DNA from 2 places in the Lysinibacillus sp. PWR01 genome. Region 2 is predicted to be linked to the other one. Evidence: riboswitches for the same ligand, from Rfam matches in the RefSeq annotation. Region 2 holds a riboswitch; the other holds the start of a gene.
What was found. A riboswitch is a leader RNA that binds a small molecule or an ion and turns the genes downstream of it on or off. The one in region 2 is predicted to bind preQ1.
Positions count from the first base shown of each region.

Region 1: another riboswitch for preQ1. It lies ahead of queC (7-cyano-7-deazaguanine synthase QueC); the one in region 2 lies ahead of ACEVFT_RS00580 (QueT transporter family protein).

Region 1 is NZ_JBHERJ010000063.1:4,228-7,646, reverse strand. It holds gene ACEVFT_RS12500 (hypothetical protein) at 539-724, shown strand; PreQ1 riboswitch class I at 982-1,028, shown strand; gene queF (preQ(1) synthase) at 1,153-1,653, shown strand; PreQ1 riboswitch class I at 1,677-1,720, shown strand; gene queC (7-cyano-7-deazaguanine synthase QueC) at 1,773-2,432, shown strand; partial or broken gene ACEVFT_RS12485 (6-carboxytetrahydropterin synthase) at 2,436-2,674, shown strand; partial or broken gene queE (7-carboxy-7-deazaguanine synthase QueE) at 2,654-3,214, shown strand; gene ACEVFT_RS12475 (VUT family protein) at 3,261-3,419, shown strand, end outside.
Region 2 is NZ_JBHERJ010000005.1:3,743-7,161, forward strand. It holds gene ACEVFT_RS00570 (ABC transporter permease) at 1-533, opposite strand, end outside; gene ACEVFT_RS00575 (ABC transporter substrate-binding protein) at 619-1,641, opposite strand; PreQ1 riboswitch class I at 1,963-2,007, shown strand; gene ACEVFT_RS00580 (QueT transporter family protein) at 2,014-2,496, shown strand; T-box leader at 2,565-2,764, shown strand; gene trpB (tryptophan synthase subunit beta) at 2,824-3,419, shown strand, end outside.

The DNA of each region.
Region 1 (3,419 bases), on a different contig from region 2:
ATACCCACTTATCAATGTGGCGTCATGCTTCGAAGATATTTTCCATGATTTTGCAGGGGATCCAAATAGCCTCACTTCTTTAGTTCGACCCGTTCAGCTACCACATTCAATACACAGATAGATGCGGCTCCTAACTATTACTTCCTTATGAGTGACACACAGCACTCCGTTTGTCTCGAATGCATGCTACATAAATAATGGCACTTAAAGTATTAAATATATATATAGTTTACGTTTAATCTTTGTGATATTTAGGGTGTTTTTGGGAAAAATGTTTATATAAATTGCAGTTAATCAATACAAATCAGATCGGTTACATTTGCTTCATACAAATGTGCCTGTTTTTTTAAAAACTACCTTTACTTATGATTAGGTTCACCGTAATGTATCTAAATGAGGTTTATTCTTCTTTTCGACAGTAAAAAAACAGAGAGGCTTTCCAAAATACTAGAACAGCTTCCGATGCTCAAGTATTTTGTAGTTCCAAACTATTTTAAAGTTGTAATTCCTCAAGTTATAGAAAAAAAGGATGAATATAATGAAATATAATAAATCAATTATGCTAAAGCTAATCAATGAACATCGAACATTGCATGATGAATTAAAAAAGCTAAAATCTGAAATGGGTTTAGAGAAAAATTTTGCAGTAAAGGCATTGTATCATTCATATGTTGCAGAGGATGGTCCTTATATGAAAGAATATCAGGACTTAGAGCGATTATAAATCGGGGTGCTACTAACAAATGGTTAGAAGGATAATTGGAAATCTTTAGTTTAAATGATTCAAGAATTTCGGAAACATTTTTTCTGTTTTCATTAAAACCACACTTTATTATGATACAGTTCTCCGTGACTAGTCTAAGTGCAGTTTTCATAATGCTTGTAATTCGTATTCCATAGGGTAAGATTTTATAAAAAAATCTATTTGACGTGCTGTACTATTTTTTGTACGATATTGAAGAAAAGAATGCCCGGACTAGAACGGGAGAGGTTCATAGCTGATACCCTCTATAAAAAACTATGGAAACATGACAATATGCCATGTCCATATCGGACGTGGCTTTTTTATGTTTTTACTTATGTTTTAATAGACTGATTGGTGATGCCTCTCTTGAAAAGTGTTGGGAAACATTTTTACAAGGAGGTTTTTTTATGTCTGGCAGAAGTCATGAAGAAGGATTAAAAGATTTAACCCTATTAGGTAATCAAGGTACAAAGTATTCCTATGATTATGCACCTGAAGTATTAGAGGCAGTGGATAATCTACATGCCAATCGAGATTATTTCGTTAAGTTTAATTGTCCAGAGTTCACTAGTTTATGCCCTTTGACAAATCAGCCGGATTTTGCCACGATGTACATCTCGTATATCCCGGATAAAAAAATTGTTGAGAGTAAATCACTAAAATTGTATTTATTCAGTTTTAGAAATCACGGCGATTTCCATGAAGATTGCGTCAATATCATTATGAATGATTTAATTGCATTGCTTGATCCACGATATATCGAGGTTTGGGGGAAATTTACTCCACGTGGGGGTATCTCGATCGATCCATGGTGTAACTATGGGAAGCCAGGAACGAAATATGAAGAAATCGCCAATTATCGTTTAATGAACCACGATCTTAATCCAGAAAAAATTGATAATCGATAAATGAAGATTTGAATAGTTCAATCAAGAAAGAGGTTTTTAGCTACCCTCTTTAAAAAACTAAGAAGAAAGCAGCACTTTTTCTTAGAGTGCTGTTTTTTTAATATAAGGGAGTTTTATAGATGAAGCAGGAAAAAGCAATTGTTGTATTTAGTGGAGGTCAGGACAGTACAACTTGTTTGTTTTGGGCAAAAGAACGTTTTGAAGAGGTTGAGGCAGTCACTTTTGATTATGGTCAAAGGCATCGTCTTGAAATTGAATGTGCAAAAGAGATAGCGAGTGAACTTGGAATCAGGCATCATATTCTTGATATGTCACTCCTGAACCAGCTTGCTCCGAATGCTTTGACACGACAAGATATTGAAGTAGAAGACGGAGATAATGGTGAGCTGCCATCGACTTTTGTTCCTGGTCGAAATCTTCTCTTTCTTTCATTTGCAGGTGTTTTAGCGAGTCAAGTAGGAGCTAAGCATATCGTGACTGGCGTTTGTGAAACAGATTTTAGCGGATATCCAGATTGCCGAGATGTTTTTATTAAATCCTTGAATGTAACGTTAAATTTATCGATGGATGATTCTTTTGTAATTGATACACCATTGATGTGGCTGAATAAAGCACAGACATGGGAGCTTGCTGATCAGTTCGGGGCATTGGACTTTGTTCGAGAAAGAACGTTGACTTGCTATAACGGTGTCATAGCTAATGGTTGCGGTGAATGCCCAGCATGTAAACTACGAAAAAAAGGACTTGATGAGTATTTGCGTTATAGGAAGGAGTCTTAAGGCATGTCAGATTTTAAAATCGTCGAGAGACTTCAAAAAATTGATGTGGATATTCAAAGAAATCAATTGAACTATCATGCAAAGCGTGTTCTCGTAAGCAAGGAATTTACCTTCGATGCTGCTCATCATTTACATGATTATGAAGGGAAATGTAAAAATCGCACGGTCATACCTATCGTGTAGTATTAGGGCTGAGTGGCTACACAGATGAACGTGGTTTAATGACAGCGGAAGAGATTTGGTCTGAGTTGAAACGTCTGGGGGGCAATGGTTTTTCATTTGTCACGATTTCAGGAGGCAATCCTGCACTCAATCCGCATTTAGCAGAGCTCATTGCCATTTTAAAAGGAAATGGCATAAAAATCGGGGTGGAGACACAGGGGAGTAGGTGGCAGAAATGGATGTATGAGATTGATGAACTGACAATTTCACCAAAGCCACCTAGTTCTGGAATGACCACAGACTATTCTGTGCTTTCTTATATCTTCGAAAAACTTAAAGATCGAAACAGCAATCACCATGTATCCCTCAAAATAGTCGTTTTTAATCAAGAGGATTACGATTATGCTAAACAAATTCACCATCGATATCCAATGATTCCTTTTTATCTTCAAGTCGGTAATGATGATCTCACGACAACTGATAATTCACAATTAATTATGCATTTATTGGATAAATATCATGCGCTGATTGATAGAGTAATGAAGGATGAAGAATTAAGAGATGTTAAAGTACTGCCACAGTTACATGCCCTTGTTTGGGGGAATAAAAGAGGTTTATAGTGTGCCATTACGAAAAAGCTTTTAAATTTACTTGAGGAGTAATAGTATGAGCGTATTATTTTATTTATTATCTATTGTTATCGCTAATGTGGTAACGGCAGCATTTGCACCATTGCACTTTGGTATGTTTATTGTTCCGATGGGGACACTTTTAATTGGGGCGACCTTTATTTTTCGTGACCTAGTACAAAATAAATATGGTAGA
Region 2 (3,419 bases):
CAGTCTGCTATTAACTTAATTAAAATCGTGATGATTAATACGACAATCAGCACACTCCATGTACCTGGTACATGCTGAAAGCCCATGCCTTTTAATAGGTTATTAAGAGCAGCATCGATCCCTAAATTGCTCCAAAAAGCTTGAAACTTTGAAAAGATTGTTTCAGAGTTTAATAGTGGAATATTCGGGCGACCTATCGTATTTTCTGCAGTTAACCCCATGATGCGTAGATTAATCGAGTATAAAGCAATCATCATTAAAATCCCTGATAATAGTGGATTAATCTTTCCTTTCGTGTGAAGAATTCCTGTCATACATCCAGCAATAAATCCAGCAACAATTGCCACTAAAGTCGCTAAGATTGGGTGGTAGCCAAGCAAAACCATTGTTGCTGCCGTTGCCGCCCCTGTTACAAAGCTTCCATCAACCGTTAAATCCGGAAAATCTAACACCCGAAATGTTAAATATACACCAAGTGCCATAATTGCATAGATGATTCCTTGCTCCACTGCGCCAAATAATGCTAAAAACATCGTTGAATCATCTCCTAAATCTCTTAATTATTTATATCGCTTGTAAAATGAAGATAAAGCGGGGATAGTTCTCCCCCGCTTCGTTTTACTTTTCTAGAATTTCTGCACCCCAAGAATCTTTCATTTCGATTCCTAAATCATCCGCTACTTTTTTATTGATTAATAGTTTCAGATTTTGAGGATATTGTGCCGGTGTATCAGCAGGTGTTGCTTCACCTTTTAAAATTTTCACAGCCATTTGACCTGCTTCATAACCGATATCGAAATATTCAAATCCATAAGCAGCTAAACCACCACGTGCCACAGAATCTAATTCTCCTACGATTAATGGTAATTTATTCGTATTGGCAACATCAATTACCGATTCTAAAGCAGAAACTACTGTGTTATCAGTAATAATATAGAAAGCATCTACTTTACCAATTAGAGATTCTGTCGCTTGCTTTACATCTGCTGAAGTGGATGCTGATGCTTCTACCACCGTTAAACCTTGTTCATCCATAACCTTTTTCACTTCTGAAACTTGTGCAACTGAGTTTTGCTCACCCGCATTGTAGACCATCCCTACTTTTTTCGCACCAAGGTCTTTTAAGAATGCTACTGTTTTAGAAATCGTTTCAGGATGTAGATCAATTGTGCCTGTAATATTTTTCCCTGGCTTCTCCATTGAGTCGATTAACTGTGCACCAACAGCATCTGTAACCGATGTAAAAATAATTGGAATATCACTTGTTGCTGTTGCAGCTGCTTGTGCAGAAGGTGTAGAGTTAGCAAAAATTAAATCTACGTTTGCACTCACTAGATTGTTAGCAATCGTTGTGTTAAGGCTGTTATCTCCTTGCGCAATTTGTGGATCGTATTCAACTTTTAAGCCAGCATCTTCAATTGCTTTTTTAAAGCCTTCCGTTGCTGCGTTTAACGATGGATGCTCAACTATTTGAGTAATCCCGATTTTATATGTTTTATCGTCTGCATTTCCGCTCTCACTTGCATTGTTTGTTTCATTTCCTTTTGAATCTGTTGTACTAGAGCCACCACTACCACAAGCAGCAAGTAGTAACACTAATCCAAAAAGAAGGAATGATAGCTTCTTCACATTGCTTTTCACAAATAATCCCCCCGATTATGTTCTCAAATATCTACCGCACTTTATCCAAACAAAGTGTGAATGTATCGCTATATTATCGTTATTATCGAGCTCAGTCAACAACATTATGAATGTTCTGACTTTTAAAAGTGACAAAATATTTTAGTTTTTCATTCAATTTGGCGCTTTAAACCGCTAAACTACGCTGTTTTAGTTATTCTATTTCTTTTTTCAACATAGTAAAAAATATTTATGACAATTTTGCGACGATAGGACACTATAGACAAAGTCTGACATTTGACTTCTACTAGATATGTATAATAAAATATTTACTTGTGTGAAAGCACCGTGGTTCGTAACCATCCCACGAAAAAAAACTAAGGAGAAATGAATATGAAAATAAAATTTTTAGCAGCAAGTGGTATCATTGCGGCTCTCTATATTGCTGTGACCATGCTTGTTGCACCATTTGGTTTTACGGAGGTACAGTTCCGAGTATCCGAGATGTTTAACCATTTAGTAGCATTTAATCCACGCTTTGCCGTAGGGATTATTATTGGTGTATTGATCTCTAATCTATTTTCACCACTTGGCATTTACGATTTAGTGTTTGGTGTAGGTCATTCAATGATTACACTTGGCCTGTTTATTTTAATCTGTAAATTTGTCAAAAATATATGGGCACGTTTAATTATTAATACATTGCTATTTACATGCACCATGTTTATCATTGCCTTTGAACTGAACTTAGCCTTAGAGCTGCCATTCTTTTGGACTTGGCTAACAGTAGCAGCGGGTGAATTTGTTGTATTAGCTGTCGGTGCGCCGATTATGTATGCATTAAACAAACGCCTTCACTTTAATAATTTGATTTAACTGACGGGTCTTTTTAGATTCGTCTTTTTTCTTGACACTATTCTGAAAATATTCTACAATTCTTTCTAATAAATGCAAGGAAGAAGAGTAGTAGCAAGCATTGTTACTTCAAGAGAGCTGGTGGGCGGTGTGAACCAGTAGTACAGACTTGTGAATGGACTTCAGAGCAGCCTTATCAAATGTAAGGCCGATTTGCTCCCCGTTACCGGAGCAGGAAAGCGCGCAAAAATTGCGAATAAAGGTGGCACCACGGTTACTCGTCCTTTTTATGAGGGATTGGAGTGGCTTTTTTTTATGGGAAAATTAGCATAGAGGAGTCGAGTAAAGATGAGTACAGTAGTAGAGAAAAAGGGATATTTCGGTGAATTTGGTGGAAGCTTTGTTCCAAAGGAGCTTCAAAATGTTTTAAATATACTAGATGAGAATTTTCAAAAGTATAAAGAGGATGATGACTTTAAGCAAGAATTAGATTACTATTTCCGTGAATATGTTGGTCGTAAATCCCCACTTTATTTTGCAGAAAATTTAACAAAGCAATTGGGTGGTGCAAAAATTTATTTAAAACGTGAAGACCTTAACCATACAGGCTCACATAAAATCAATAATGTACTAGGACAGATCTTACTAGCCAAACGTATGGGAGCAAACCGCGTGATTGCCGAAACAGGTGCGGGTCAACATGGTGTAGCAACAGCTACAGCTTGTGCCATGTTTGGAATGGATTGCACGATTTATATGGGCTTGGAGGATACAAAGCGTCAGGCATTGAACGTATTTCGCATGGAGCTTCTTGGCGCGAAAGTCGTAGCGGTTGATAAAGGGCAGGGTCGCCTAAAGGATGCAGTTGATGAAGCATTTGCTGACTTAGTAGAAAACTATGAAACTACGTTCTATTTATTAGGTTCAGCAGTTGGTCCACATCC